4 regions of the Yersinia aldovae 670-83 genome follow, and region 3 is predicted to be linked to each of the others. Evidence: predicted binding sites of a transcription regulator. Region 3 holds the regulator's gene; each other region holds the start of a gene.

Region 1 (8,276 bases), 810 kb from region 3:
ATAAGAAACGTACCCAGAGGAAAGTTACCTTTATATATCTTTGCGACACTGAGTCCCACCCACCATCGTAAAAGTGAACCTATGCCTCCGCCAAATCCCACCCACATTACGTCGATTGCAGTCATAATAATATCCTTATCGCTATCCATCATAATGGGAATAATTGTAGTATAAATAGATGGGTTAAACGATAATAATATAAGTGTGGGAAGCGCTTCGGTATTATAATTTATTAATTAATAGCCAGCGTCTAACTGTAAGATGGTTATTTAACTGCGGTAAGACCTATTTTCAGCAACTTACCGTTACTCTCATCTGTTAACAGGTAAACATAGCCGTCAGACCCGACGCGGACATCACGGATGCGCTCGCCTCGCTCGCCCAGCAGACGCTCTTCAGCAATCACTTTATCGCCCTCTAATTGCAAACGAATCAACTCTTTTTGTGCCAGTGCGCCAATAAACAGTGAATGTTTCCATGTTGGAAATCTATCTGCATTATAGAATGCCATCCCGCTGATACCAGGCGAGATCTCCCAGTAATAAGCCGGTTGCTCAGTACCGTCCACATAGGCACCCTTGGCCTCAGGGATCGGCAAACCCGAATAATTAACGCCATGTGTCGCCAGTGGCCAGCCATAATTTTTGCCAGCTTGTGGGATATTTATCTCATCACCTCCTTTAGGACCGTGTTCATTTTCCCATATCACACCACTCCACGGGTTCAGCGCCAGCCCCTGCGGATTACGATGACCATAGGACCAGACCTCTGGTCTGGCCGGTGATTTATTCACCAAGGGGTTGTCTGTAGGCACCTTACCATCGAGGGTTAGTCGCACGATTTTACCTTGATGTAGGCTCAGGTTTTGCGCGGTAGGGCGCTGATTATTTTCGCCAAGAGTGATAAACAGATGGTCCTGTTCATCGAAAGCCAGTTTGCCACCAAAATGGTTTCCGGTAGACAATTTCGGCTGCTGACGGAACAACACCTTAAAATTCTCAATGGCGGTATGCTGTGGATTAAGACGGCCATATCCCACAGCTGTGCCTGCTTTACCATCCGAATCAACTTCTGCAAAACTCAGGTATATACGGTGATCTTGAACAAAATTCGGTGATAATGCGACTTCTAGTAGGCCACCTTGTCCGTTGGCATACACTGGCGGCACGCCGATTAGTGGCTCAGACAGTTTCTTTCCTTGTTGCCACAAGCGCAGTTGACCTGATCGCTCAGTGATCAAAATGCCACTGTTATCGGGCAGGAGTGCTAGTGACCAGGGGTGATCTAGCCCATTCTGTAATTCCATTACTGTCAGTACCGGGGCTGCAAGCGTAGACATCGAAACAAACACGCTGAGTAATAATCCTGACAAGCTGTAACCCAGTGTCTTATTCCCAAATATTGTCATCCGCCACTCCATAAATGTGCAATCACCCGTTAACTTTAGAGTATTAAGGGAGAATCAGCTATGCGCTGTTGTCGGCTCACGACGTCTATCGGGTGATGTTCTACATACTGTCGATTAAATAGGGGAGTGATTCCGGCTACCGTTTTCTCTGTTACTTCAAACAGTTGAAAAATTTGCCAAACAGATAAATTTCCCTAACTTATCCCCATCTGAATTTTTATTATTTTTACTGTTAAATGTTCTACATCGAGATCTAAAAATAAAAACTAACCATATGAAATACAAATGATTTAAACTTAATTTGCCAAGCAAAAAAATAACAATTTTGCGATAAGCATCACATCCTAATCGCTGAGAAATGTGAACATCATCAATGTGGAAAGTCAATGAGAGACGATTGTAGTCAGTCGCGAATTACTGTCTTATCTATCAACGCCGTATACTGACGACAACCAGAAACAATGATGGTGGCAAGGCGGCAATGAAACAAAGATAAAGGGAATTTCACCATTGCACTGGCATATTAATCACTTGTGTCTTTTGAACTTCAAAAGGTGTTGGGTATGGAAAAGAAAAAGATTTATCTGTTTTGTTCTGCGGGCATGTCTACCTCGCTACTGGTTTCCAAAATGAAAGTACAAGCAGAGAAGTATGAGGTGCCAGTGATTATCAATGCTTACCCCGAGGCCCTGGCCGCAGAACATGGTGCCCAAGCAGATGTCATCTTGTTAGGACCACAAATCGCTTACATGTTGCCTGAAGTTGCAAAAATGTTCCCCAATAAACCAGTTGAAGTGATCGACGCGCTCCTATACGGCAAAGTCGACGGTCTGGGGGTATTAAAAGCTGCCGTAGCCGCAATAAAAAAAGCAAAACAATAAGGGGTGCACTGTGAGCGCATTTATTAATTCTCTGGAAAGGGTCATCTTGCCTTTTGCTATTAAAATAGGCAGACAGCAACATATTAATGCTATCAAGAATGGGTTTATTCGGCTGATGCCGTTAACCCTGACTGGTGCCATGTTCGTTCTTATCAATAACGTGTTCTTAAGTTTTGGTGAAGGGTCATTTTTCTTCTCAATGGGCGTAAGATTAGACGCTGATACCATAACTATGCTGAATGGTTTTAAAGGAATTGGTGGCAACGTTTATAATGGTACGCTCGGTATTATGTCGTTAATGACGCCATTCTTTATCAGTATGGCTTTGGCTGAAGAGAAGAAAGTTGATCCTCTGGCTGCGGCGTTGCTGGCGATCGCGGCCTTTATGACGGTCACTCCGTACAGCGTGGGTGAAGCCTATGCGGTGGGGGCTAATTGGTTGGGGGGGGCCAATATTATATCCGGTATTATCATTGGCTTGGTGGTAGCAGAGGTCTTTACCTTTATCGTGCGCCGTAACTGGGTCATCCGCCTGCCGGATAGCGTTCCAACCTCTGTTTCCCGTTCATTCTCGGCATTAATTCCCGGATTTATCATTCTTTCCATTATGGGCATATTGGCCTATACCCTCGGATTATACGGCACCAACTTCCACCAGATCATTATGGATACCATCTCGGCTCCGTTATCGAAAATGGGCAGTGTGGTGGGTTGGGTGTATGTCATGTTCTCCTCGCTGCTGTGGTTTTTCGGGATACACGGTGCAATGGCCCTCTCTGCATTGGAAAGTGGCATCATGATGCCATTTGCCTTGGAAAACGTAGCCACTTATACCCAATATGGTTCAGTCGCCGCCGCGATGGCTGCCGGCAAAGAGTTCCATATGTGGGCCAAGCCGTTTGTTGACTCCTATATCTTCTTAGGCGGTACAGGGGCCACACTGGGTTTAGTTATCGCAATCTTTATTGCCTCCCGTCGCGAAGATTATCGTCAGGTAGCAAAATTGGGTGCTCCGGCGAGTATTTTCCAGATTAACGAACCAATCTTATTTGGCTTACCTGTCATTATGAACCCGCTGTTCTTTATACCGTTCATTTTGGTTCAGCCTGTATTAGCGATTATCACTTCAGTGGCTTATTACACTGGCTTTATTCCGCCAATCACCAATATTGCCCCTTGGACCATGCCGGTTGGGTTAGGCGCATTCTTTAATACTAACGGCAGTATTGCCGCGATGTTATTGAGTTTATTCAACTTAGGGATTGCCACACTGATGTATCTGCCGTTCGTGATTATTGCCAATAAAGCGCAGAGCGTGATTGATAATGACGTTGAAAGTGAAGAAGACGTGGCTAATAGCCTGAAATTTTAATGAGTAGCCCTTGTCGTACCGGTGTGGAGGTTGGAATGAAATATCAATTTTCCGATGATTTTTGGTGGGGAAGCGCCACCTCAGCGACGCAATCTGAAGGCGCGTCACTGCGGGACGGTAAAAGCAAAAATATTTTCGATTACTGGTATGAAATTGCACCGCAACGTTTTCATGGTGAAATCGGCCCCGAAACCACCTCCACCTTTTACGATAATTATCAGCAAGATATTTTGCTGTTAAAACAACTTGGGCATAACACCTTCAGAACATCTATTTCCTGGTCTAGATTAATTCCCAGTGGTGATGGCGAGCTTAATCCCCAAGCCGTCACCTTTTATAACGCGGTGATTGATACTTTATTGGCTAATGGAATTACTCCGTTTATTAACCTCTATCATTTTGATATGCCACTGTGTATGCAAGAGAAAGGGGGCTGGGAAAGCCGTACTGTCGTTGACGCATATGCTCGCTATGCTAACCTCTGCTTTACCTTATTCGGTGATCGCGTTAAACATTGGTTTACTTTTAATGAACCGGTAGTGCCGGTTGAAGCCGGATATCTGAATGACCTGCATTATCCGTGTATCGTTGATTTCAGCCGTGCGGTGACGGTGGCTTATCATAGTGTGCTGGCTCACGCCAAAGCGGTAGGAGAGTATCGGAAACTGGAGCAGGGCGGGGCTATCGGTATTATTTTAAATCTTACCCCGACCTATCCGCGCTCAGACAGTGAGCAAGATAGGGCTGCCGCCAACTGTGCTGATCTACTGCTTAACAGAAGTTTTCTTGATCCTGTGACCAAAGGAGCATATCCCGACGAACTGATCGCATTGTTACAGCAATATTCACTGTTACCACAGATTGACCCCGGTGATTGCCAATTGATTGCCAGCGGAACGGTGGATTTGCTCGGTGTTAACTATTACCAGCCCAGACGAGTTCAGGCACTGGACGCCCAGCCGCAGCTAGGGCAAGTGCAAACACCAGAAGATTTATTCAGTTTTTACTCGATGCCGGGGCGGAAAATAAATCCTCATCGTGGTTGGGAAATTTATGAAAAAGGGCTGTACGACATTCTGAAAGACTTGAAAGACAATTATGGCAATATCCCCTGTTATATCTCAGAAAATGGGATGGGAGTTGAAGGGGAAGAGCAGTTTATTACGCCATCTGGCATGATTGATGACCAATATCGCATTGATTTTATTCGCGATCATTTGAAATGGTTACATCGGGCGCTACAGGAGGGCTGCAATTGCAAAGGTTACCATCTCTGGACTTTTATCGATTGCTGGTCGTGGCTTAATGCTTATAAAAATCGCTATGGCTTAGTCCGATTGAATCTCGTCGACCAGACTCGGATACTGAAGAAAAGCGGCTATTGGTTTGCGGATGTGGCCAGGCAAAATGGTTTCAATTAACGGAGAGATAAGATGTTTGATTTAGATTCTATTACTGATAGCGTAGCACAGAGCGATGCGCTGGAAAATGTGGTTATGGGCTTGATTATCAATGCTGGTCAGGCACGCAGCCTCGCTTACAAGGCATTGAAAAGCGCCAAAACCGGTGATTTTGTACAAGCCGATGAACTGATGGCACAATCTCGCCTTGCGTTGAACGAAGCGCATCTGGTTCAGACTCAACTGATTGAAGCTGATCAGGGCGAAGGGAAAACCAAAGTCACGCTGGTATTAGTCCATGCACAAGACCATTTGATGAACGCCATGTTAGCTCGGGAATTGATTGCCGAGTTGATTGAATTACACCAAAAAATGCACTGATATTGGTACGGAATATCGGCTATTTTGAACGATAGAGTGAAGGTAAATAAGATGGACGTCAGATTAGTACGTCAAAAAGACTTTTTTAACGGAAAGGAATTCCATCTATTTATTTATAATAAAACGGAAAGTGCCACCGGCTTACATCAGCATGATTATTATGAATATACCTTAATATTAACCGGCATGTGCTACCAGGAAGTTAATGGAAAAAGAGTCTTTTTAGAACGTGGCGATTTTGTTTTTATCCCCTTGGGTTCCTATCATCAAAGCTTCTACGAATATGGTGCAACACGCATTTTGAACGTTGGGATCAGTAAAGCCTTTTTTGAAGAGCACTATTTTCATTTATTGTCACGCCCCATTGTGGCTTCACAGGCATACCGCCTGAAAGGTAATTTTCTTTCCTATATTGAATCAGCGATTTCTGCTCCGCATTTTCGTGAAGATGAGCTTGTTGAACTGGTCGAGCTACTGACATTTTACGTAACTAACCGTATCAGCCACTATAAAGAAACCGAAACTAACGATGATATTCCGCAGTGGCTGAAGAGTACTGTCGATAAAATGCACGATAAATCGATGTTTGGTGAGAAAGCGCTGATTAATATGGTCGAGCTTTCCGGAAAAACTCAAGAGTATCTTACTCGAGCGACGCGGCGTTATTATCAAAAAACACCGATGCAAATTATTAATGAAATGAGAATTAATTTCGCTAAAACCCAACTTGAAGTCACGAACTATTTAGTCTCGGATATTGCCTTTGAAGCGGGTTATAGCGATACCACGTTATTTATCAAAAACTTTAAGAAACTCACCTCCTTCACTCCAGGGAATTACCGCAAGAAGTTTTACTGTGTCGGAGAGGAGTTGTCTCATTAGTTTTCCGGCCCGCTATCTTTATCGGAATGTATTTATAAGGTGTCATCAATGGAAAAGTTACTTATTGTTAATGCTGATGATTTCGGTCTGAGCAAAGGGCAAAACTACGGCATTATTGATGCGTTCCGGCATGGTATTGTCTCATCGACTACGGCGATGATGAACTGTGCGGGGATTTATCATGCAGCGGAACTCAGCGCACAAAATCCCAACTTACCGATAGGGCTGCACTTTGTACTAACCTATGGTCAGCCATTAACTGCGATGCCATCTTTAGTTGATGATAAAGGTAAGTTGGGCAAATGGTTGTGGCAGCGAGCTGAAGCCCGAGAGTTGAATCTGGATGAGATAGCGCAAGAATTGACAGCTCAGTTTGACAAGTTTGTTGAGGTTTTTGGCCGCCGACCAACGCATATTGACAGTCATCATCATGTGCATATGTTACCGCAAATTTACCCGTTGGTTGAGGCCTTTGCCCGCGAAAAATCCCTGCCACTGCGTATTGATCGTGACGAAGTACAACAACGTGGTGTTACGCTCAATAATCCTCGCAGCAGCGAGTGGTTCGATGCGGGTTTCTATGGCAAGGAATTATCAGAACAACTATTTTTACAGCGGTTGGAATTAGCCGAACAACGTGGAGTTAATTCGTTAGAGATAATGTGTCACCCGGCACTTATCGATAATATTTTATTAACCAGTAGTTACTGTTATCCCCGATTGACTGAACTGGAAATTCTCACTTCACCGAGCTTAAAACAAGCCATTGCACAACGCGACTACCGCTTGGGATCATATTCGGATTGCTAAGTTTTATATAAGTGAAAGGCATTTGGTATAAACACGAGCAGTTTTAGGTGTATATAGACCGTGTTGGACACGGAGGAAATACCTATATATGTGGGCCTTCTATCAAAGGCTAAAAGGGCATAGAACGACTTTTCCTTTCATGTATAAGAGAATTTTAAACAGTAAGTTGATAGGCTACATTGTGGGTGTTTTGATTGCGATTGGCTTTGGCGAAAGTTTTATTACTACTCGAGAAGAGGCTGAGAGGTTCGCTAAATAATTCAGTAATCACGCTAAGGCTGCCTTCTACTGTGGTCTTTCACTGCTCGCAACCAAACAATAGCTGTTTGAACATGGGCTGAGTCTGCATTTTTGGGTAATACTGTGCGTAGCGCAACCCTGTTCTAATAAGAACGCAGTTCGGGGCGAAAAAAATCCGCCCCTCTCTATTACTGTAATGCCTTTAAAATTTGCATCGCGGTTTTTACCCGCTCGGTATTCGGATAGTTTTTATTCGCTAGCATAACGATTCCTACCTGCTTTTCAGGGATAAAGGCGATATAAGCGCCAAATCCCCCCGTTGCTCCCGTCTTGTGAACCCATGATGCATCCACACGAGGATGTGATTTTGCATCCTGCACCTGCTGCGGTCCAAGAGCGACCTTGTTATCGGCGCCATTAACTATCATTACGGCCTGATCTGGCCAGTTAAGCATCTCCCAGCCTAGCCCCTGATATAATGCATCGGTGCGATAAAAGCGCGTTTGCGCCAGATCCAAAGCTTGCTGTAACGTCTTATCTGCGACCTGTTGCGGGTTCATATTCGCCTGCATCCAGCGCGACATATCTTTTATGGAAGACTTCACTCCATAGGATTCTGCATCCAGCATTCCCGGTGATACACGCACGGGTTTGCCCTCATGGTAACCCCAGGCGTAAGTATTTTTGACCTCATCCGGCACGGTAATAAAGGTGTGATTGAGCTTAAGCGGAGTAAATACACGTTGTTGCATGGCTTGTTCAAAGGAAAGCCCGCTTGGTTTTACTGCTAAAACCCCAAAAAGACCGATACTGCTGTTTGCATACTGACGCGTCTTCCCAGGTGACCATTGTGGTTGCCACTGTTTATAGAAGTTTACCAACTCATTCTCGTCTGTAACTGC
Region 2 (8,276 bases), 1.6 Mb from region 3:
ATTGCGCAAGCCAAATCGCAGGCAGGGCAGGAAACAGCTACACTGGGAATAGAGGTATCATTATCTTCAGATGCCGCCCAAAATTTACCTCGACGGGGAACACTGATTATATCGGTAACCGACGGTACAAATCCGATACCGGTTGCTGTAAAGCGACTGCCGCTGAACCGTTTCCCGCTATCAATTACGCTGGATGATAGCAATGCAATGATGCCTGAGCGTTTGCTCTCATCCTTGCATCAGGTGAAAGTGCGTGCACGTATCTCACTGGATGGCACTGCCAATCCGCAATCTGGCGACTGGTTCGGTGAGAGTATGGTGCAGGACTTTAATGGGGCGGGGCAGTCAGGCAATCAAAAAGTAGGTATTCAACCTATTAGTGTTCAGATAAACAGACAAACCCCTTAAGTGAAAGGGGCTAGCAAGATTTCATGGAGAAGAATATGAACTACCGCCTGACTGGGCTGGCTTTTGCAACCGTGCTATTAGTAGGGTGCGCCAGTAGCTCGCCGGATCACATGGAGCAGGGGCGCTCGGATCCACTCGAAGGTTTTAACCGGGCAATGTTCAATTTTAACTATGAGGTTCTTGATCCTTATATTGTCCGCCCGGTGGCGGTTGTTTGGCGGGATTACGTGCCACAGCCAGCACGTAATGGCACGAGTAACTTCCTCAGCAATCTGGAAGAACCAGCCAGTATGGTGAATAGCTTCCTGGTCGGTGATCCGTATAACGCCATGAAGCACTTCAACCGCTTCTTCCTAAATACCATACTGGGGATGGGGGGGCTTATCGATGTTGCCAGTATGGCTAACCCAAAACTGGCTAAACAAGTTCCTCATCGCTTTGGGAGTACGTTAGGTCATTATAATGTCGGTTACGGCCCTTACGTGGTACTACCGGGTTATGGTAGCTTTACGATCCGTGAGGATGGCGGTAACGCGGTTGATTACGTCTATCCGGTGCTGAGTTATCTGACGTTCTGGATGTCGGCGGGCAAATGGATGGTTGAAGGCATTGAAACCCGGGCGCAGTTGTTGGATTCGGATGGTTTGCTGCGTAACTCATCAGACCCTTATTTGATGATGCGCGAAGCTTACTTCCAACGTAATGACTTCCTGGCGAGCGGTGGCCAATTGAAAGTAGAAGTTAACTCGAATGCTCAAGCTATTCAGAACGATCTGGACAGTATCGATTCAGCCAACTGATATCGCTTCTGACACTAGTCGATAAAAAAGCGCCTTGCGGCGCTTTTTTATCGACATAATCCGAGAAATAATCGGTTATTAGAATGTGTAGTTAAAGTTCACGCCGTACAGCAGTGCAGTACCTTTAGAGTCAAACTCATAGGTTGTTGCGCCCAATGCTGTAGGGGTTTTTTCCTTGATGTGCACGTTCTGGCCGTGCATATAGGAAATACCCACGTCAACAGAGGCATCTTTGTTGAAAGCGTAGGTCGTACCGGCACTGATCCAGAAACGATCTTGGTCTGGAATCGAGATGGTACGGTTATCTGCGGGAACCGGGCTATCATCAAAGGCGATACCGGTACGGAAGGTCCAACTGTCATCGTAATAATAGGTGGTACCCAGCGCAATACGGTAGGCGTCTCTAAAGCCTTCATGCTTTTCAAACAGTGTCTGGCCATTCGTGCCGGTTGCTTTCAGTTCTTGGAACTGGCTCCAACTGGTGTACGCCATGCTGTAGTGAATCGCCCATTGTGGTGCTACTTTGTTATAGCCGGACACTTCCCAGACTTCAGGTAGATTCAGGGTTAGAGCGCCAGGGACTGTTTGACCGCCCAATCCACCGGCTTGGCGAGGTAATTGGTTACTGTAATCGCCATCAAAATCAATTTTCACTTTGGAACGATAGGTGAAGCTATAACGGTTTTCTTTATCAACTTCATACAGAACCCCCGCATTCCAACCATAGCCCCATTTTGTCCCTTCCATACGGGTGACTTCAGTACTGTACGGTAAACGACCGCCACCGGCTTCACCGAGATGACGCACAATCTTGGCATCGGCATAAACCGCATCAAAGCCTAAACCGAAGCTGAAGTTTTCATTCAGACGGTAAGCCGCGCTTAGATTCAGGTTGGCGGTTTTCAGGTCAGTCTCGCCACCCAATGAGCCGGCGACATAGTCATCATTGAATTTGGTCGCCAGGCCGTAGTTTGAGGTACCGGACGCACCAATCGCCCATTGTTCATTTAATGGCATAATAAAGTGGATATTCGGTATCCACTCTGATGGTGCGATATTGTTGGCATTAGTGCTTCTGCCGCTTGGTGACGTCCCGCTGATGTCAACGCTTGGATCAACATAAACGAAGCCGCCAGAGAAAGAAGGGCGATCGAACAAAGTCATTGCGGCGGGGTTGCGGCTACCAACAGATGCGTTGTCGGCAACAGCGCCTTCACCAGAGAAAGAGCGCCCCAAGGCAGCGGCTGAATATTCATTCAACTGAAAGCCGGCCGCAGAAACGTTCGAAGAGATGATTGCCACTGCAGCTGCCAGAGCTGATCGGGTAAACAGGTTTTTCTGGTTCATGACCAAAACCTCATTATTTTAATTAATGTTACATACCGTAACAAGAGAATGCGGGATTGTAGGGTCCGTTTTCGGTCAGACAAAGCAGACCAGTGGCTGAAGTATAGGTCTGACCTGTGTGCGTGTTGCAAGTATGTTTTGTGATTTGTTCAATTTCAATTGCAAAAAATAGACGTAGTTAACAAAAATCTCACAATTTAGCAGCAATTATTACATTATTGATGAGCGAACAAACAATTTTAGTGTGATTTCCGTCACTTAATAGGCTTATAAACAGTAAGTCCTAGTGCCTTAGGCATTGCAGTAGTAAAATAGAGAAAGAGAAAATATTTTTTGCGCCATGTCTGTTTTGTGCGAGTTAATCGGCAATAGGACTTATTTTGAAATGTCCGTTGAGGAGAATTGAAGATGTCAGATGCAAGTATTCGATCAACAAACAATCGCTGTAGCGCTGAAGAAACTGCCGCTTGCTGCTGCGTCGATGTCGGCACGATAATGGACAATACTGACTGCACTGCCGCTTACAGTTGCGTGTTTGATAACCGTGCTGAAGCTGAAACCATGCTGAAATCGTTGAGCGAAAAAGCGCGTGCGGTTGAATCCGATCCTTGTCTGATTGAGCATACGTTGGAAGAGACGGACGGCGGTGTTCGTTTAACCATTGATTTCACTTTTGCTTGCCAGGCAGAAACGATGATTTTCCAGCTTGGGCTGCGTTAAGGTCTAAGCAACCACTTTAAGCAAAAAAGTGAGACAAATAATACCAAGCGCGAAGCTAATTGCTTTGCGTTTTTTTTAATCATTCCTCGCGTGAATTTATTTAGCTAGCTTTATCATCTTAACGTGATGTTATTTTGCCTCACAGAATTCCCCGCCGGTTTTTTTGTTCTGAAAAGTTGCTCCTGCTCCCACTTTCCTGTTCTGTCGGTTTGCCAAATGTAAATGTTTGGTTAACAATGATGGGATCAGGTCAGACCTGTTATTTATTACTCTTTAGTGAAAGCCACTTTTATTTATCAGGAGCGTTTATGAGTAAGCCATTACCGCTAGTGACGCGCCAGGGCGATCGCATTGCAATAGTCAGCGGCCTGCGCACTCCTTTTGCCAAACAGGCAACTGCTTATCATGGCGTACCGGCTGTAGACTTAGGCAAAATGGTCGTAAGCGAATTGATGGCCAGAAGTGGGGTTGCTCCTGAGTTAATCGATCAACTGGTGTTTGGCCAGGTGGTACAAATGCCTGAAGCGCCTAATATTGCCCGCGAAATTGTGTTAGGTACCGGTATGAGTGTTCACACTGACGCATACAGCGTCTCGCGTGCCTGTGCGACCAGCTTTCAGGCGGTAGCCAATGTAGCTGAAAGTATTATTGCCGGTTCAGTGACCGTCGCGATAGCCGGTGGCGCAGATTCTTCATCGGTGTTGCCTATCGGCGTGAGTAAAGCGCTGGCGCGAACCTTGGTCGATGTAAATAAAGCCCGAACTTTATCCCAACGGCTGACATTATTCAGCCGGCTGAAGCTGCGTGATCTGCTGCCGGTCGCTCCAGCAGTAGCAGAATATTCCACCGGTTTACGGATGGGAGACACCGCCGAGCAGATGGCAAAAACCTATGGGATAAGCCGTGAAGATCAAGATGCTTTAGCTCTGCGCTCCCACCAAATGGCGGCACAAGCTTGGCAGCAAGGGTTATTACATGATGAAGTGATGACCGCCTACATTCCGCCGTACCGAGATGCTATTTCTGAAGATAATAATATCCGCAACGATTCTACATTGGCGCAATACGCCAAATTGCGCCCAGCGTTTGATCGCCAACACGGCAGTGTCACTGCGGCGAACAGCACCCCGCTGACGGATGGGGCCGCTGCGGTCATGATGATGAGTGAGTCGAAAGCCAAAGCGTTGGGGCTACAGCCGCTGGGATATCTGCGCAGTTTTGCGTTTTCCGCCATTGATGTCTGGCAGGATATGCTGTTAGGGCCATCTTATGCCACGCCGTTGGCGCTGGATCGTGCCGGTATTACGCTGGCGGACTTGACCCTGATTGATATGCATGAAGCATTCGCGGCACAAACACTGGCAAACTTGAAAATGTTTGCCAGTGATACTTTTGCCCGTGAAAAATTGGGCCGCAATCATGCGATTGGTGAAGTTGATATGAGTAAATTCAACGTCTTGGGTGGCTCAATCGCTTATGGGCATCCTTTCGCCGCAACGGGGGCGCGGATGATTACCCAAACATTAAATGAATTGCGCCGTCGTGGTGGTGGATTAGGGCTAACCACCGCCTGCGCTGCCGGTGGCTTAGGTGCAGCGATGATTCTGGAGGTGGAGTAATGAGCCAGGAAGATATTATCCATAACAGTGATGATGTGCTTATGCCAAAGGCGATAGCGCCAGCGACGTCAGTATTTACCCTCAGTGTGCGGCCAGACAATATTGGTATTATCACCATTGATGTTGTGGGCGAAAAGGTAAATACCTTAAAGGCTGAATTTGCTGAACAAATCACCGAGATATTGCAACAAGCGCAGGCTTTATCCGGATTGCAGGGGCTGGTAATTATATCCGGCAAACCAGACTCATTTGTTGCTGGTGCGGATATCGCCATGATCGCCGCTTGCCATACGGCACAGGATGCTCGGGTATTGGCACAAAAAGGGCAAGCAACGCTGGCACAAATCGCGGCCTTTCCGGTGCCGGTGGTTGCTGCTATCCACGGTGCTTGTTTGGGCGGGGGGCTGGAATTGGCTCTGGCTTGTCATAGCCGAATTTGTTCTCTGGATGATAAAACGGTGCTTGGATTGCCGGAAGTGCAGCTTGGCTTACTTCCCGGTTCGGGGGGAACGCAACGTTTGCCACGTTTGATTGGCGTCAGCAAGGCGCTGGATATGATACTGACCGGCAGGCAGGTTCGCGCGCGTCAGGCACTTAAAATGGGGCTGGTGGATGATATCGTGCCACTGGATATCTTATTGGATGTCGCTATCGCACGCGCCAAGGCTGGCTGGCTTGACCGCCCAACACTGCCGTGGCAAGAGCGTTTGCTCAGTGGCCCGCTGGGTAAGGCAATATTATTTAACGTGGTGCGTAAGAAGACACGGGCGAAGACCAAAGGTCATTATCCTGCAACTGAATACATTATTGATGTGATACGCAAAGGCCTGGATCATGGCGGCCCGAGCGGTTATGAAGCTGAGGCCAGAGCATTTGGTGATTTGGCGATGTCCCCTCAATCTGCCGCATTGCGCAGTTTGTTCTTTGCCACCACCTCGCTGAAAAAAGAGACGGGGGGGGCGGCACAACCTCGTGTTATCCATCGTGTTGGCGTCTTAGGCGGCGGTCTGATGGGTGGCGGTATTGCCAATGTAACCGCTACCCGTGCGGGTTTGCCGGTGCGAATTAAAGATATCAACCCACAGGGGATCAATCTGGCGTTGAAATATACCTGGGATGCGCTGGGTAAACGGGTGCGCAGTAAGAGAATGCGCCCGGCAGAGCGGCAGCGCCAGATGATGCTGATTTCCGGTACTACCGATTATTGTGGTTTTGATAATGTGGATATTGTTGTTGAAGCGGTATTTGAAGATTTAGCATTGAAGCAGCAAATGGTTGCCGATATCGAGCGTGTCGGTGCACCACACACTATTTTTGCCTCCAATACGTCCTCGTTACCCATCAGCCAGATAGCCGCACAAGCGCAGCGGCCAGAGCAGGTCATTGGTCTGCACTACTTTAGCCCGGTAGATAAGATGCCACTGGTAGAGGTTATTCCTCATGAGAAAACCAGTGAAGAAACTATTGCTACTACAGTCGCTTTGGCTCGAAAACAGGGTAAAACAGCCATTGTGGTAGCTGATCGTGCCGGGTTCTATGTAAACCGTATTTTGGCTCCTTATATCAATGAAGCCGCGCGCTGTTTGCTAGACGGCGAGCCTATCGATTCCATCGATAAAGCGTTGGTGGACTTTGGTTTCCCGGTTGGCCCGCTTACGCTGCTTGATGAAGTGGGAATTGATGTCGGGACCAAAATTATGCCTATCTTGGTTGAGCAATTAGGGCCACGTTTTGCAGCTCCGCCCTCTTTTGAGGTGATCTTGAAGGATGGGCGCAAAGGGCGGAAAAATGGCCGTGGTTTTTATTTATATCCAAAAGCGGTATATCCAACTACGCAAACCAAAGGCTTTACGTGGAAGAGACGCCCGCCAAAACAGGTGGATGTAAGTGTTTACACTCTTCTGGGCATCACCCCGAAGGCTCATCTCGAAGCCACGGTGATTGCACAGCGTTGTACCATGATGATGTTGAACGAAGCTGTGCGCTGTCTGGATGAGTCTATTATTCGTAACCCGCGAGATGGGGATATCGGCGCGGTGTTCGGTATTGGCTTCCCGCCGTTCCTCGGCGGCCCTTTCCGTTATCTGGATAGCCTGGGGGCGGAGAAGGTGGTAAAAACGCTTCAGTTATTGACGCAGCAGTATGGCGAGCGTTTTGAGCCTTGCCAGCGGTTGGTGACAATGGCGCAGCAGCAGCAGCTATTTTATCCACAGGAAACGGCACCAGCAGAATAGACAATTTAGGTCACTTATTGAGTAATTTGATGACTAACGTTAAGTGGCCGAACGTCTATAATTAAGAGTGTGAGCAGGATCACCACCTGTAATTCTTAGCGCTAAGGTGGCTGTACACACGGGGCAACCCGCGCTACCTTAGCCTGAATAACGCGAAGTAACCATTTGTGTGAAAATGAATTAAAAGCCATTTATTGTTAAGGTTATAGAGTTTAGATTAAGCTGTTGACAAGGTTATTATGTAACCAGTTAGGGTTGGCTGCTGGTTTACCGGAGTAAAAAACAGCCATTTTCTTTACGTTAAGTTTCAGGCAAAATGCCCGGCCGCCATAGAGAGACGGCGCGATATCGTTATGAAGTTTCTTTGCTCTTGGGCAAAGGTTTCGGCGATACAGCACGCGAAGCGTTTCTGTATAGCGTTATTTTGTTAACAAAAACGGTGCAATATGCAAGTTTTCATTATGCGTCACGGTGACGCGGCCCTTGATGCAGCAAGTGACGCTCAACGGCCTCTAACTCTGTGTGGTCAGGATGAATCACGTCAGATAGCCTGCTGGCTAAACGATCAGTCTGTGGATGTAGAACAGATTCTGGTCAGCCCTTATTTGCGCGCAGGGCAGACATTGGATGTGGTGCGTGAAGTGATGGTTCTGCCACAAGAGCAGGAAGTCATGCCAGAGTTAACGCCGGGTGGGGATGCGGCTTTTATTTGTTCCTATTTGCAGGTGTTGGCAAAAGAAGATTGCGCTTCAGTGTTGATAATCTCGCACTTGCCGCTGGTTGGGTATCTGGTTTCAGAACTTTGCCCAGATCAGTGTCCGCCGATGTTTGCTACCTCGGCTATCGCCTGTGTTGACCTGAATGGTGATACCGGAAGAGGTACGTTCGATTGGCAAGTCAGCCCGTCACAATTGATGGCCAAGGCATGTCACGGCTAACATGGTATTAATCAATGTTCAAATGGCGCGGCATCTCTGTCGCGCTTTTGGTTTTCCGCCAAACGCTATTTTGTGTAACCTGCTGATATTGACTACTGCGCCAACTCAATTAATACCAAGAGTGCCGCCGTTCCACCCCACTCTTTAGGCGCCTGATGGAATGCCAGTACATCGGGATGTTGCGCCAGCCACAGCGGTGTTTGCTGTTTC
Region 3 (8,276 bases):
AGCGGCCAAAGTTTTCCGCATCACGTTTTACATACAAATCGCCGCTGGCGGAGCGGAAGCGAATATCATGCAAACCGGGGTTAACCATACTGAAAATCACATGGGCTGCCGCCAAAGTACCGTGGCCGCATAAATCCACTTCACGATCTGGTGTAAACCAGCGGATCGCTGATTTATCCCCCTCATCCCAGACAAAGCTGGTTTCCGGCAAATTAATCTCAGCGGCGATACGTTGCATTTGCTCAGCCGAGAGCGGTTTTTTCAGCAAATAGACCCCGGCAGGATTACCGGACAGACCGTCGCCAATAAACGCGTCAACATGAAAATAGTTATAAGCCATCAATTAGCTCCAGTGGTAATGATCTAAATCATTCGAGTTGCAAGAAGGCAGCAACTGAGTAAATGACTGGGGTGACAAATCGGTCGGGAACCGATTTGAACGCGGTTTGCAGCGGCCTCGAAGAGGCGAGGCCCATCAATGGGCCGAGTAATGAAAGCAGCCAACACACATGCAGTTTGAAGGATGGCGAGTATCGTTAATGCCAAATCAGCAACACACAGGCTGCCGTCAGCAAGCCCATCGCGATATTAAAGGTAAACCAGGCGCGGCGGCTGCGTAACAAACGGCCAATCAAAGTACCAAAACCCAGCCAAATAATACCGGCCACCAGATTCACCATAAACATACCAAGGCTTATCATAACAATGGAGTGATTGTAAGCCGCCCCCGCCATACTGAAACTGGCCACCGAACCTAATCCCATCAACCAGGCTTTTGGGTTAAGGAACTGCAATAACCACCCTTGATACAAACGCAGCGGTTTTGGTGGAACAACATTGGTTTCTAATTTTTCATAGGCCGAAGTGGCAATTTTCCATGCCAGCCATAGCAGATAAAGACTACCCAGGATTTTCAGAATTAAGTGCAAGGAGGGGTAGATCAGAATCAGGCCACCGACGCCAAACGCCACCAGCAGCAGCATGCTTTGCATGCCTAACATAATGCCTAACATCAACCAGATAGACCGCATAAAACCAAAATTGGCCCCAGCTGAAGTTAACAGCATATTGTTTGGGCCAGGGGTGATAGCGGCAACCCAGAGAAAACCTACCATTGAAAGAAATAAACTCAGTTCCATGAGACGGGTGCCTCTCACCCAAAATGATGCGCGATATACCCATGAAGCTAACAGTGTGCTATTGATCACACAAGAGCAACAACATGATTTCCATTCACCATATGCATGAAATATTTCGTCCACTGGCCGGTGCCAGCAATCCACATCTGCAAACGCTGCTGCCACGGCTGGTCAGGCGGCGGGTTCAACTGCAACCTTTTTGGCAACGGCTGGAATTGCCCGATGGGGATTTTGTCGATCTAGCCTGGAGTGAAAACCCCGAGCTGGCACGGGATAAACCCAGAGTCGTGCTATTCCACGGGCTGGAAGGGAATTTTTACAGCCCCTATGCCCACGGTTTGCTGCGCGCCTGGCAAGACAAAGGGTGGCTGGGTGTGGTGATGCATTTTCGCGGATGCAGTGGCGAACCCAATCGTAAATCACGAATTTATCATTCGGGTGAAACAGAAGATGCCCGGTTCTTTCTGCGTTGGTTGCGGCAAACCTATGGTCAGGTTCCCACCGCCGCGGTTGGCGTCTCTTTGGGCGGCAATATGCTGGCGCTCTATTTGGCTGAACAAGGGCAGTTGGCTGAGCAAGGGCAAAAGAGCTTATTAGAGGCAGCCGTGGTGGTTTCTGCGCCACTGATGCTTGAGCCTTGTGCTAATCGTATGGAACAAGGTTTCTCTCGCGTCTATCAGCACTATTTGTTGAACCAACTGAAGTTAAATGCCACCCGCAAGTTATTACATTACCCCGGTAGCCTGCCGCTGGAACTATTGCAGATAAAAAGACTACGGCGAATCAGAGATTTTGATGATGTAATAACTGCTAAAATACATGGCTTCAATGATGCGGTAGATTACTATCGCCGTTGCAGCGCACTGCCGTTATTACCACAAATTCGGACTCCGCTGCTGATCATTCATGCTAAAGATGATCCGTTTATGACCACTGAAGTCATCCCGGATCTCAGTGAGTTACCGGACAATATTGATTACCAACTCACCGAGCACGGCGGCCACGTTGGTTTTGTCGGCGGTTCGCTAAAACATCCACAAATGTGGTTGGAACAACGCATCCCAGCCTGGCTTTCCCCCTATTTGGAGCAACAGTAATGATAGTGCCCTGGCAGCAAGTCGACAGTGAAACTTTGGATAATTTGCTCGAAGCGTTCGTATTACGTGAAGGCACCGATTACGGCGAACATGAACGCTCTCTGGCGCAAAAAGTTGACGATGTGCGCCGTCAGTTAGTCAGCGGCGAGGCGGTATTAGTGTGGTCAGAATTGCATGAAACTATCAATATCATGTCACGGGGTTCGTTCCGTGCCGGAGCTGAAGAGCAGCAGTAATTTGTGTCTTTTCATTACTTGATTCGATAAAAACCACAATGAAACAAGATGACAAGCCCGCCGCTTTGCCCTAAAAATAATCATTCGCGACAAAAAAACGCCAATGGCAACCGCCGCCCTTGAGGATCTTACCCCACGGAGTTACAGCTACTATGTCAACTAAACATCCGGTTATCGCCGTTACAGGCTCCAGTGGCGCAGGGACAACCACCACCAGCCTGGCGTTTCGCAAAATTTTTCAGCAGTTAAACATCAGTGCGGCGCAGATTGAAGGGGACAGTTTCCATCGCTATACCCGCCCGGAGATGGATGCCGCAATCCGTAAGGCGCGGGATCAAGGCCGGCATATCAGCTATTTTGGCCCGGAAGCCAATGACTTTGGTCAGTTGGAGCAGAGTGTGGAGGAGTACGGCAAAAGCGGCACCGGGCGCTCACGTAAATATCTCCATACCTATGATGAAGCCGTGCCTTACAACCAGATCCCCGGCACGTTTACTCCGTGGGAGGCACTGCCGCAGCCCACCGATGTTTTGTTTTACGAAGGGCTGCATGGCGGTGTTGTCACTGAACATCATGATGTCGCAAAGCACGTTGATTTATTGGTTGGCGTAGTACCGATAGTCAATTTGGAGTGGATTCAAAAACTGGTGCGCGATACCGGAGAGCGCGGCCATTCCCGTGAGGCGGTGATGGATTCGGTGGTGCGGTCGATGGATGATTACATCAACTACATTACGCCACAGTTCTCACGCACCCATATTAACTTCCAACGCGTTCCGACGGTTGATACCTCTAACCCCTTTGCTGCCAAAGCTATTCCGTCACTGGATGAAAGTTTTGTTGTTATTCACTTTCGTGGGTTGGATCAAATCGATTTCCCTTACTTGCTGGCGATGCTGCAAGGCTCATTTATCTCCAATATCAATACATTGGTCGTGCCGGGCGGGAAGATGGGGCTGGCGATGGAGCTGATTATGGCGCCGTTGGTGCAGCAACTACTGGAAGGTAAGAAGATAGGCAACTGATTAAAGAATAAACCCATAACCTATTCAGCAAGGTTATGGGTCAGCACTTTTACGCGATGTCACGAATTTCAAAACTGTGGGTAATGGTTGCGGCCTTCCCCAGCATTAAAGAAACCGAGCAATACTTCTCAGCCGAAAGCTCAACCGCACGCTTAACGATATTATCCGTCAGGCCTTTACCGCTGACGATAAAATGCAAGTTGATGTGCGTAAACAACCGTGGTGCTTCTTCCCGACGCTCCGAGGTTAATTTGACCTCACAATCGCGCACATCGTTACGCCCTTTCTGTAAGATAGAAACGACATCAATTGCACTACAGCCACCGGCTGACATCAACAACATTTCCATCGGACTGGGTGCTTTGTCTCCCGCATTCCCATCCATCAAAACCTGATGACCAGATGCGGATTCACCTAAAAATGTCAGCCCCTCAACCCACTTTACTCGTGCCTGCATAACGCATACTCCCGGTTAAATTTTCCGCTTCAGACTACCCTTTCATTTATAAACTGGCAATGTAACCCGATGTTCATCATGCTGAAGCGATACAACACAAGACACTGGCCTCATCCTGTGCTACAAACAGGATCGAAAGTGATGCTTCTAGCATTAAATAGGGTAGCTTCCAATACTCAGTGAAGGGTTTCTATCCGGTACGTATCTTGGCTATACCTTTCGGCAGTTGAGCAAATTAATATGCTATACCCGATAGATTCTAAGTTGTCGGATATAAAGAACGTGTATTTTATAAGCACGCCGTACAGGGAACTCTGAGCCCTGTTAAGTTAGGCAGCGATAACAACAGAGGATAACAGCGAATGGTTCTCGGCAAGCCACAAACAGACCCGACTCTCGAATGGTTCCTGTCTCATTGCCATATCCACAAATATCCATCGAAAAGTACGCTAATTCACCAAGGTGAAAAGGCCGAAACGCTTTACTACATCGTGAAAGGCTCCGTTGCGGTGCTTATCAAAGATGAAGAAGGTAAAGAGATGATTCTCTCCTATCTGAATCAGGGAGATTTCATCGGCGAGCTTGGATTATTTGAAGAAGGCCAAGAACGTAGTGCCTGGGTTAGAGCAAAAACCGCCTGTGAAGTGGCTGAAATTTCTTACAAAAAATTCCGTCAATTGATTCAGGTTAATCCAGATATCTTGATGCGCCTGTCTTCACAAATGGCGAATCGCTTACAGATAACGTCTGAGAAAGTGGGTAACCTCGCTTTCCTTGATGTAACGGGGCGCATTGCACAAACACTGCTTAATCTGGCAAAACAACCTGATGCCATGACCCACCCAGATGGGATGCAGATTAAAATTACCCGCCAGGAAATTGGTCAAATAGTTGGCTGCTCCCGCGAAACTGTGGGGCGGATACTAAAAATGCTCGAAGATCAAAACCTGATCTCCGCGCACGGTAAAACGATCGTCGTTTACGGCACTCGTTAATTCCCATAAAACCGGTGCGGAGACTATCGGCACCGGTTTTTTCTGTCATGTTGTGAATCATAAATTCCTGAGGCCAGCATGAATTGGCAACAGCTTATTTATCATTCTGAAATTATTTATAAACCTGATGTTAATTATGCACTCCGCCAAACATGGGTTCCCTGTCCAACGGCAGCGTTAGGCTTTTCCTCGGCAAGCGGCAAAAAGCTTCTCAATTATGTTGTCTAGCCTTTTATCAAGCCAGCAATCGCTTTTTCCAACCGCACCATTCCTTGCTTAATATCTTCCACGTCAATAACCAACGATGGCGCGAACCGCAGCACATCCGGCCCGGCATTGAGGATCATCAAACCATTGGCCGCAGCGGCGTTTAAAAACTCCCGCGCCCGACCACGGTATTGCGCTGTTAGCTCTGCGCCAATTAACAACCCCATGCCACGGATGTCACTGAAGAGCTGATACTTGCTGTTGATATCATGCAGAGCCTGCACAAACAGACCGTGGCGCTGTTCTATACCATTAAGTACCTCAGGGGTATTAATCACATCCAGCGCTGCCTCAGCAACGGCACAAGCCAGAGGATTGCCGCCGTAGGTTGTGCCGTGAGTGCCGACAGCCATTACTGAGGCAATCTCTGCGGTGGTCAGCATCGCACTGATAGGGAAGCCGCCGCCTAAGGCTTTCGCGGTGGTCAGAATGTCAGGGGTCACACCATAGTGCATATAAGTAAACAGCTTACCGCTACGCCCCATGCCGCTTTGCACTTCGTCAAAGACCAATAGCGCCTTATATTGATCGCACAAATCGCGCACACCTTGCAGGAATTCAGGATTCGCCGAGGTAATGCCGCCTTCGCCCTGAATTGGCTCAAGTACCACCGCGCAGGTATGATCGTCCATAACGGCTTTCACCGCCGCCAAATCATTAAACGGCACATGGACGATATCGGCAGGTTTTGGGCCAAAACCATCGGAATATTTCGGCTGGCCGCCAACCGATACGGTAAACAGGGTGCGGCCATGAAACGCATTGTGGAAAGCAATAATTTTGGTTTTATACGGGCTGTAGCGCTCAATGGCGTAATGGCGAGCTAACTTAAACGCTGCCTCATTTGCTTCACCGCCAGAGTTAGCGAAAAACACCCGATCCGCAAAGGTGGCAGCAATCAATTTTTGCGCCAAACGCAGGGCCGGTTCGTTGGTGAATACGTTGCTGGTATGCCATAACATTTCACCTTGTTGATGCAGTGCGGCAACCAGCGCCGGATGACAATGCCCCAGCGCAGTAACCGCAATTCCGCCAGCAAAATCAATATATTCAGCACCTTGCTGGTCCCACACTCGGCTGCCCTTTCCCTTGACCGGAATGAACTGCGCCGGCGCATAAACAGGCAAAATAACTTGATCGAATGTACTGCGAGTTACTGCTAATTTATCTGTCATTGCGCTATCCACCGTGATAAACCATTAAGCTGCCAATTGCTGGCGCATGAAAATATAATCACAAAATATGCATAAAAAGTCATAATCAAGCAAACAAAAAGATCATTTTATTAGTGAAATCAACCTAACATTTTAATTTTTAAGGAAATTATCTAATAATTGATGGCCTTGCTCGCTAAGAATACTTTCGGGATGGAACTGCACTCCCTCCAACGGCAAGGTGCGATGGCGAACCCCCATGATTTCATCCATCACACCGTCTTGTTCCGTCCATGCCGTCAGCTCAAAGCAGTCGGGCAGTGAGTCAGCGGCAATCACCAGAGAGTGATAGCGGGTAACCGTTAGCGGCAGATTAAGACCACGGAACACCCCCTGCCCACGATGACAAATAGCGCTGGTTTTACCGTGCATCACCTGCCTGGCCCGCACTACGCGCGCGCCAAATGCCTGCCCCAGCGCCTGATGGCCGAGGCAAACACCAAGAATGGGTAATTTATCCGCAAAATGGCGGATGGCCGCTAAAGAAATCCCAGCCTCATTCGGCGTGCAAGGGCCGGGGGAGATAACCAGATGGGATGGCGCTAATCTTTCAATATCAGCCAGTTGCAGTTCATCATTTCGCTTAACCACCACTTCGGCACCCAGTTCACAAAAATACTGGTACAGGTTGTAGGTAAATGAATCGTAATTGTCGATCAATAACAGCATTTCATATCCAAGAATCAAGTTAACGCTTGCGCCCACCAGTAATCGAACCCAGTACGCCGCGCAAAATTTGCCGCCCCAAATCCCGCGCCATGCTTTTGGCCGCAGTCTGGACAATACCATCCCGCTTGCCACCCCGTGGGCCAGTGGAGCCAAACAGTAAATCATTCAGCCCATCCATTAAACCGCCGCCCTGAGTTTCAGGCTGCTGCGGTGCTGTCGCGCCGCCCGGAGCCGCATCGCCCAAGGTGGAAGAGCCACCTGCGGATAATTTCTCGTAAGCCGACTCGCGATCCACCATCTCTTCATAGCGGCCATACAGCGGTGAATGATTGATGGCATGATTACGTGCCGCAGCATCCAATGCGCCCATTTTCGATTGTGGAGCGATAACCATAGCGCGTTCAACCACATTCGGCCGCCCTTTCTCATCGAGAAAAGAGATCAACGCTTCACCCACACCCAACTCGGTAATTACCTGTTCGGCGCTGAAAGCCGGGTTCGCGCGCATGGTTTGGGCCGCCGCTTTAACCGCTTTTTGATCCCGTGGAGTAAAAGCACGCAGCGCGTGTTGCACCCGATTACCCAATTGGCCGAGAATATTATCCGGAATATCTAACGGGTTTTGTGTCACGAAATAGATACCGACCCCTTTTGAGCGAATCAGTCGTACCACTTGCTCGACTTTATCCACCAGCGCCGCCGGCGCATCATTGAACAGCAAATGGGCTTCATCAAAGAAAAAGACCAGCTTAGGTTTATCCATATCGCCCACTTCTGGCAATTGTTCGAATAATTCAGCCAGCAGCCACAGTAAAAAAACGGCGTACAGTTTTGGCTGATTAATTAATCGATCCGCTGCCAGTAAGTTGATAACACCTTGCCCATGACTATCGGTTTGCATTAAATCATGGATATCCAACATCGGCTCACCGAAGAACTGATTTGCGCCCTGCTGTTCCAATTGCAGCAGACCGCGCTGGATAGCACCTATCGAGGCGGGGGTGATATTGCCGTATTGTGTGCGGAACTGCTTGGCATTGTCCCCGACATACTGAACGATCGCCCGCAAGTCTTTCATATCGAGCAGCAGCAGGTTGTTGTCATCGGCGATTTTGAACACCAACTGCAACACGCCGCTTTGCACGTCATTTAGATCAAGCAGACGCCCCAGCAGCAG
Region 4 (8,276 bases), 1.3 Mb from region 3:
GAACACCAGGCCGTGTTGGATTGTACCGACAATGTTATCAGCCGCGAGCAACTCAACCGCCTTTGCTATGCACAGCAAAAGCCACTGGTTTCCGGTGCAGCAATCCGCATGGAGGGGCAAGTGAGTGTGTTTACTTATCAGGAAAATCAGCCCTGTTATCGCTGCCTGAGCCGGTTATTTGGCAGCAATGCCTTAACCTGTGTTGAAGCTGGCGTGATGGCCCCGCTGGTTGGGATTATTGGTAATTTACAAGCGATGGAAGCGATAAAACTGCTGGCGAACTATGGTCAGGTAATCGCTGGGCGCTTGTTGATGTATGACGCCATGACCGCTGAATTTCGTAGCCTGAAGCTGGCAAAAGATCCCCAGTGTGAAGTTTGCAGCAACAGTAAGGTTGCTGATATACCTATTTTATAGCACCGAGACAACTGGGCCAGTTCGCGTTCTGGCAACTGGCATCACCACGGCCCACTCGGTATATTCCCGGCTCATCAACGTTGTTATCGCTCTGCGGGAGGGAGTGTTAGAAATTCTGTGTCATTCCAGTAATATGCAATCAAAAAGGAATGACACATGTCCCAACCCTTCGATTTCGACAAAGCGCTTAAGGCACTCCAGTCCGGTCAGGCATTAACCGGGAAAGATGGCATCTTAACGCCATTAATCAAACAGTTAACCGAAGCTGCATTAGCTGCTGAACTCGATTCGCATCTGACTCAGGACGTTGAAGCCAACCGTAAAAACGGCTCAGGCAAAAAGACCGTTAAAACACCCACTGGCAGCTTTGAACTGGCCACGCTCCGCGATCGCAATGGTACTTTTGAACCTCAGTTGGTGAAGAAGCACCAGACCACACTTTCCGATGAGATCGAGCGCAAGATCATCCGTATGTTCGCACTTGGCATGAGCTACAAAGATATCAGCCAGGAAATTGAGGATTTATATGCTTTCAGCGTGTCCAGTGCCACCATCAGCGCGGTCACCGATAAAGTTATTCCTGAGCTGAAACAGTGGCAACAACGCCCGCTGGAAGCGGTATACCCCTTCGTCTGGTTGGATGCTATCCACTATAAAATCCGCGAAGACGGGCGTTATCAGAGCAAAGCGGTCTACACTGTTCTCGCCCTGAATCTGGAAGGCAAAAAAGAGATACTGGGCCTGTATCTGTCTGAAAGTGAAGGCGCTAATTTCTGGCTGTCGGTACTGACCGACCTACAAAATCGTGGTGTGAACGATATTCTGATTGCCTGTGTGGATGGTCTGACAGGGTTCCCGGAAGCGATAAACAGCATTTACCCCGATACAGAAGTTCAGTTGTGCGTCATCCACCAGATCCGTAACTCGATAAAATATGTCGCATCGAAGCATCACAAGGTGTTTATGGCTGATTTAAAGCCAGTTTATCGTGCGGTATCAAAAGAGGCAGCGGAAATCGCACTGGACGAACTGGAAGAAAAATGGGGCCAACAATATCCAGTGGTACTTCAGTCGTGGCGGAGAAAATGGGCCAATCTGTCGTGTTACTTCCGATATCCGGCAACGATCCGCAAGGTCATTTACACGACAAACGCCATTGAATCGGTGCATCGGCAGTTCAGAAAACTAACAAAAACGAAAGACGCGTTCCCGAATGAAAACAGTCTGTTGAAATTACTGTATCTGGGATTAATGAATGCGCAGGAAAAATGGACAATGCCGATCCAGAGCTGGAATTTGACATTGTCCCAGTTGGCGATTTATTTTGAAGGCCGCCTCGATAAAGTGATTACGTTGTAATGATTTTTTAACGTGACACAGAATTATGAACGCTCTCCTGCGGGAGGCTAATAGCCTCCCTTATTTTTTGGATTCCGATATTTTAAGGCTTATCTATTACTTCTCTTTCTTAAGGAATAAGGGCGTAAGTGATACCAACAACCCTTATTTTCCATTAATTACCATTACCTTTTTCGACTTTTCTTTGTTCCGTCTTAGTCAAATAGTGAGTTAATAATTGATGTACTAATATGTTTTCCTCGTAAATTATTTTCTTAACTTAATTCAATCTTCATTTATTCATGGTGGAGTTGAATGCTATCCGGAGTTAGCTTTATGTTGCCCCCTGTTTTACGTACTACACCTATTGCTTTGAGCCTATTATTGGCACTGGGCTTCTCTTCCACATTATCCGCCTCCGTTGCAGATATTCCGACCAACATGTCAATTCAGCAAACTGAAATTGCAAATAGCAATAGTACATCTGAAGCATCGAGACAAATTCATCTGACTCAAAAGGGTTCTCCGTATTACTTTAATACACAACAAAAGCGTCAATTCCTTACACATCCAACGCAATCCAGCGGTTTTTGGGCAAGTAAAGGTGACAGTCTGCGCATTGAGTACCAACATCAGGGGGAAGATATTGATACGTTGCCTGAGCTGTGGATTGTGCCGGTTAATAAAGGTCAGCAAAAGGACTTTGATCGCCAGGTCGTTAAACTACAGCAAGGCATCAATGAGATTGAGGTTCAGAATACTGGCCCCATTTATTTTACAGCAACGAATCAACCCGGTAGCAGTGAGATTACAGTTAATCTGCTAGAGGGCGGCAAGCCAATGCCTCGCTTTATTCTGGATGAAAATACTGTTGAAGACTGGCGGCAACAGTTGGCACAATTTGGTGATGCTCCTTTTGCCGAACTGGTGGGCAAACGCATGATTCTCACCATGCCGCTCGAAGATATGCGTGATAAAGCGAGCGATCCTAAAGGTGTATTGGTGTTGTGGGATCGTATTGTCGACCTCGCAGAAAAACAGTTCGGCCTCAGTAACGAGAGGGCTTTCCCCCATCGCGCAACGCCTTTCCAATACCAGTTTGTCAGCAAGCCAGATAGTACGGGCGGCTATATGTCAGCATCCAATTACTGGCTGGGTTCCAACACTGGCGGTATTGCAGAAGTCATTAATCCCCAAAAATTACAAAGTGATGGCTGGGGACCGTGGCATGAATTGGGCCACCACTATCAAATGCCAGCATGGACTTTTGATAATGATACTGAAACCACGGTAAACCTGACCTCTTTGTATGTTCAGCGAGCGCTGGGAGAAACCTCACGTCTTGAAGCTGAATCACGCTGGGATGCTATCACCGCCTTTTTAAATGAAAGAAGCAAAAACTATGAAGATGGCGACGGATTTGTCCGTTTGGGTATGTTTTGGCAACTGGATTTAGCATTCGGCAAGGACTTCTACCAACGCCTTGGTGATCGTTATCGCACACTTCCGCCAGCAGAATGGCCAAAGAATAACGATGAGAAAAAACAGCGTTTCCTGCTCGAAACCAGCCGAGTTTCTGGTATTAATCTGAAAGCCTTTTTCCATAAATGGGGAATAAAACCGACAAAAGAAACCAGCGCCCAATTAAAGGCAATGAATTTATCTGATTTAAGGACACCTATTTGGGAAAATAGAGACAGTAATGTTGTCCATAGTTACCCGTTAACCCAGCAAAATATTACCGGCGATGTACGAGTGCCTGACACAGTCAATGCGGGGGATATATTCAGCGTATCTGTAGAGGTGACGAATCGCAATGTATCAGCCTTGACCTACCAATGGGATATTCCAAAGGGCATTGACGTTATTGCGGATAATGGCAAAGAAATTACCCTGCGAGCACCACGTAACGTATTACAAAATGCCATGCTGTCCATTCCGGTTACTGTAACGGATAGCAATAATATGGCCATGAGACTGGCCAGTTCGACGCAATTGAAAACCAGTGGTGAAAATAGTTCGCCCCGCGAAGCCTACAATGAACTGATCAAACAGCGCTACCAAGTAGGGGGCGATTTTAATCACTGGAGTGAAGCATCCCGTCAAGGTATCCCAGGTACATTCTATCTATACGATAATCACTACACTGGTACTCGAGATTATTTCCGTTTAAAAACAAAATCATATTGGTATTTCCCTAGTAATCAAACCAGCAATTCATATTGGGAATACTTGGAAAGTTACGATGGCACTCAATATCTAAGCGGTGAAATTATTGAGGAAGCCACGCCAGAAACGGTAGAAAAACCAGTGCAGTGCAGTGTACCATCCTGGCAGCAGAAAGTTTATAACGGACCAACTACTATCAGTAAAGACGGGCGTGTTTACACCAACAAGTGGTGGGTATCCGCCGCAACCGTACCAGGTGATGCCGCAGTAACTGACACCACCAGTAACGGCACCGATGGGAGTAAGGTTTGGAAAGACGATGGAATATGCGATACCACGCTTGAAGATGAGCTGAAAATCCAGTCAAAACCTGTCGCTGCGCAACAGTGTAGCGCGCCATCCTGGCAGCAGAAAGTCTATAGCGCCCCGACGACAGTCAGTAAAGATGGGCGAGTTTATATCAACAAGTGGTGGGTCTCTGCTGAGACTATACCCGGTGATAACGCAGTAACCGACACCACAGGCAACGGCACCGGCTGGAATAAGGTCTGGGAGGATAAAGGAGCCTGCTAAGTACGGCTGAGAAGACATAACAGATAAAGGCAGGGGGAAATCCTGCCTTTAAAAAACTGAGCTGATGCTATCGATGCATCAGCTTTTTATTAAAAATCAATTCAATCAACAACTCATCCGTTTATTACGACTGAATACCCTGGCTACGCAGGTAATCTTCATAATTACCGGTAAAGTCGACTAACTTGTTCGGTGTCATTTCAATCACTCGGGTTGCCAAGGAACTGACAAACTCACGGTCATGGGAAACGAAGATCAACGTGCCTTCGTACATTTCCAATGCCATGTTAAGAGCTTCAATCGATTCCATATCCAAATGGTTGGTTGGCTCATCCATTACCATAATGTTAGGGCGCTGCATCATCAGCTTACCAAACAGCATCCGGCCTTTCTCACCACCAGAAAGTACTTTAACTTTCTTCTTGATATCATCCTGGCTAAACAGCAAACGGCCCAGCACACTGCGCACAGCCTGCTCGTCGTCTTTTTCCTGTTTCCACTGGCTCATCCAGTCAAATACTGTCAGGTCAATTTCAAAATCGCTGGCGTGATCCTGTGCGTAGTAACCGATCTTACTGTTTTCAGACCATTTCACGGTGCCAGAATCCGGCTCGTAATCCCCTACCAGAGTTTTCAGCAAAGTCGATTTACCGATACCATTTGGCCCGAGGATAGCCACTTTCTCACCCACTTCCAGGCGCAGATCCAGTTTTTTAAACAGCGGGCCGTTATCAAAACCTTTGGTCAATAGTTCAACTTCCAGCGCATTACGGAATAGTTTTTTATCCTGATCAAAACGGATAAACGGGTTCTGACGGCTGGACGCTTTCACTTCATCAAGCTGAATTTTATCAATCTGACGGGCGCGTGAAGTCGCCTGCTTGGATTTAGAGGCGTTAGCACTAAAGCGGCTGACGAAAGATTGCAGCTCTGAGATCTGGGCTTTTTTCTTCGCGTTATCAGACAGCAGACGATCACGCGCTTGAGTCGCTGCCGTCATGTATTCGTCATAGTTACCCGGATAAACACGCAATTCGCCATAATCCAGATCCGCCATATGCGTACACACCATATTGAGGAAGTGACGGTCATGGGAAATAATGATCATGGTGCTGCTACGTTCATTCAGCACTTGCTCCAACCAGCGGATAGTATCGATATCCAGGTTGTTGGTTGGTTCGTCGAGTAATAAAATTTCCGGGTCTGAAAACAGGGCCTGCGCCAACAATACACGCAATTTAAAGCCGGGAGCGATTTCGCTCATCAAACCATAGTGTTGTTCAACCGGAATACCGACACCGAGCAGCAATTCACCAGCACGGGCTTCTGCGCTGTACCCATCCATTTCACCGTAGGCAACTTCCAGATCAGCCACTTTATAGCCGTCGGCTTCGCTCATTTCAGCCATCGCGTAGATGCGGTCGCGCTCTTCTTTCACTTCCCACAGTTCGCCGTGACCCATAATAACGGTATCCAGCACTGTGTTGTTTTCAAAGGCGAATTGGTCCTGACGTAACTTACCCAGACGCTCATTCGGATCGAGGAATACGTTACCGCCGCTTGGCACCAGGTCACCACCAAGGATTTTCATGAAGGTGGATTTACCACAACCATTAGCGCCGATCAGGCCATAGCGATTACCGCCACCGAATTTTACTGAAATGTTTTCAAACAGCGGCTTGCTGCCGAATTGCATGGTGATATTGTTAGTACTTAGCACAGCGCTCGCTCTCGATTGGATTACTGAATAGGGATATTCAAGAATATTAGAAAATGTGATTCGGCGCGCATTATGCCACAAGATGGCGAGAGTATCGCCCTCAGTTTTGCACGAAATCTCACCAAGCGGGTAAATACCGGGGCTAGTGGCTATTAAGGTAATGCCAGATACCGATAAAAGGGGCGATATAGCCCCTCAAGTTGATAACGTTATCTGTGTTATCACTGCGCAATACAGTGCAGTGCGCTGCATTTATCCAATAGGAAAGGCCGCAGATAACCCACGGTATTCGACATCGGTAATACCTCTTCACTGAGACAAATATTTAATACGTTACGGATATAGTCGCGCCGCTGTTGAATCCGTTGCCATACTTCGGGGTACTCAGTGGCCAGTTGGTGGCGAAGCTGTTGATCAGCTAATGCAATACCATCCTCGGCACTCACCCCCGCATAACCTTTCACCGAGGGAATAATATCGATTTGGAATATCATCCCGCTGTTAATCTTCTCTTCGGAGCCACTGTAGATAGGCGAACATAGCCACTCTTCATCCGCCACCAGATGGCCTGGATTTAACGACCAATGGTATTGCGATTTTGGGAATACAGACTCAACCAATGCATACATCTCTTTGCCAGACATACCGATTCGGATATTTTCCAGCCAGGCCACGACGGCGGTGTAATAAGGTATCGCGACTTTATCGAGATAATCCTTTTCCGCTGCTGGCAACTCCTCTGCCTGATGGACTGCATAGCCGGTTCTACTGCTTAAGCCGCCTTTAAACCCAGTCGTCAGTGATATTTTATCGCCCTGTTGTACAACCTTATCGCCAGGATACAAATTAGCCTGCTCAAAACGATTACCGGTGGCCGCAATCATGACAACACTAGTGGGTTGCCCTTCTCCCGCCAAATAACTGCCAAGCTGTTTTTCTGTTTTGCCAATATCTACTGCGGCCAAGGCATTGAGGATACAATTGGAGGCTAAATTGGCTCCGTATTCATAATGTGCCAGTTCATTGGCATTATTGGTCATTCTGGCAGCGTTGTCGCAACCAATAAATACGTTTGTCGCATTAATAACCGCTGTTGTGGGTAAAACGGCCTGCTTGATAGCATCCAAAATAAAATGAGGTATATCAAATAGTTGATCGTTACCCTCTAACTTACTGGTAAATAGTTTCCAACCTGCCACACCCACTTTATTAGCTTGCCCAATACCTGTTTCTGCTAATAATTCTGGCAAGGTTTTGCTATTTTCCATCGGTTGGTTAGACAGGGAAAAATAGGGCACATGAATCGCAGTATTATTGATCCTTGCATGTTGAGACAATTTTAAATTTTCATTACCCAACAATAAATAGACGGCCCCTGAAACATGCAGCACCATTACGGCCTCTTCGAATCGGGGGATAAATCCAGTTAGATACTCAAAATTACCACCATGCTCTTTATCGGCATAAACCAATAGGTAATCGATATCGTCACGGAGCATATTATTGATTATTTTTTCTTTGCGAAAAGTGATGGTTTTATCACTCAGTGGAACACAGCAAGCAGTATTAAAGCCCATTGGTGCCACAACCGAGTTCAGTGTTACACGGCGTTTAGCTATCATCTTTTCCATAATAATTATTTCCCTGGTTAATCAGTTTAAAGCCACTTGGCATCACGGGTAAAAGAGATTGTTAGCCAGCGATGAGGCCCAGACTCACCAATTTCTTTAGCGATCTCATCACGTATCTTGTCGAAATAACTCACGCCACGGGTCTCCATTTCCGGTGGAATAACCACATGAATCTCTATAAATAGTCCTCGCCCCATGCGGGTGGCATAGTGGGAATAATCGATAAATTTATATTTTGCCATTAACCGCTCCATTAGCGTTTCAATGGCATTATCCAGTCTATCCGGCGTCATCTGTAACACTTCGCGCACAGCTGCAATCACCGTTTTAATCGGAACAGGTATTAATATCAGTGTTAATAGCGCCAGAACACTAGGATCGGTATAAACAATCAGGTGTTCATACCGGGTGCCCTCCAAACTCCAGGA

What was found. The regulator CRP, encoded in region 3, controls carbon source genes, mostly activating them, when cyclic AMP is high. The targets are predictions, from matches to a motif close to ATGTGANNNNNNTCACAT.
Region 1: the regulator CRP is predicted to act here: its motif matches at 1,734-1,751, upstream of AT01_RS17000 (PTS sugar transporter subunit IIB).
Region 2: the regulator CRP is predicted to act here: its motif matches at 2,798-2,815, upstream of AT01_RS06125 (YfcZ/YiiS family protein).
Region 4: the regulator CRP is predicted to act here: its motif matches at 6,271-6,288, upstream of AT01_RS19270 (ABC-F family ATPase).

The regions. Positions count from the first base shown of each region.
Region 1 covers NZ_CP009781.1:3,783,062-3,791,337, forward strand. The annotation lists gene crcB (fluoride efflux transporter CrcB) at 1-125, opposite strand, end outside; gene AT01_RS16995 (PQQ-dependent sugar dehydrogenase) at 266-1,408, opposite strand; gene AT01_RS17000 (PTS sugar transporter subunit IIB) at 1,972-2,289, shown strand; gene chbC (PTS N,N'-diacetylchitobiose transporter subunit IIC) at 2,300-3,661, shown strand; gene AT01_RS17010 (glycoside hydrolase family 1 protein) at 3,697-5,082, shown strand; gene chbA (PTS N,N'-diacetylchitobiose transporter subunit IIA) at 5,095-5,442, shown strand; gene chbR (transcriptional regulator ChbR) at 5,494-6,324, shown strand; gene chbG (chitin disaccharide deacetylase) at 6,373-7,134, shown strand; gene ampC (class C beta-lactamase) at 7,563-8,276, opposite strand, start outside.
Region 2 covers NZ_CP009781.1:1,330,057-1,338,332, reverse strand. The annotation lists gene ccmI (c-type cytochrome biogenesis protein CcmI) at 1-408, shown strand, start outside; gene mlaA (phospholipid-binding lipoprotein MlaA) at 444-1,208, shown strand; gene fadL (long-chain fatty acid transporter FadL) at 1,287-2,555, opposite strand; gene AT01_RS06125 (YfcZ/YiiS family protein) at 2,964-3,275, shown strand; gene fadI (acetyl-CoA C-acyltransferase FadI) at 3,584-4,894, shown strand; gene fadJ (fatty acid oxidation complex subunit alpha FadJ) at 4,894-7,128, shown strand; gene sixA (phosphohistidine phosphatase SixA) at 7,575-8,066, shown strand; gene smrB (endonuclease SmrB) at 8,159-8,276, opposite strand, start outside.
Region 3 covers NZ_CP009781.1:2,977,106-2,985,381, reverse strand. The annotation lists gene AT01_RS13430 (PhzF family phenazine biosynthesis protein) at 1-340, opposite strand, end outside; gene AT01_RS13425 (LysE family translocator) at 537-1,139, opposite strand; gene AT01_RS13420 (hydrolase) at 1,241-2,236, shown strand; gene AT01_RS13415 (YheU family protein) at 2,236-2,472, shown strand; gene AT01_RS13410 (phosphoribulokinase) at 2,625-3,497, shown strand; gene AT01_RS13405 (OsmC family protein) at 3,547-3,954, opposite strand; gene crp (cAMP-activated global transcriptional regulator CRP) at 4,317-4,949, shown strand; partial or broken gene AT01_RS22600 (hypothetical protein) at 5,028-5,132, shown strand; gene argD (bifunctional acetylornithine/succinyldiaminopimelate transaminase) at 5,174-6,391, opposite strand; gene AT01_RS13390 (aminodeoxychorismate synthase component II) at 6,524-7,099, opposite strand; gene AT01_RS13385 (helicase HerA-like domain-containing protein) at 7,119-8,276, opposite strand, start outside.
Region 4 covers NZ_CP009781.1:4,275,476-4,283,751, reverse strand. The annotation lists gene moeB (molybdopterin-synthase adenylyltransferase MoeB) at 1-417, shown strand, start outside; gene AT01_RS19280 (IS256 family transposase) at 574-1,776, shown strand; gene AT01_RS19275 (M60 family metallopeptidase) at 2,092-4,497, shown strand; gene AT01_RS19270 (ABC-F family ATPase) at 4,622-6,217, opposite strand; gene AT01_RS19265 (M24 family metallopeptidase) at 6,439-7,794, opposite strand; gene AT01_RS19260 (cation diffusion facilitator family transporter) at 7,875-8,276, opposite strand, start outside.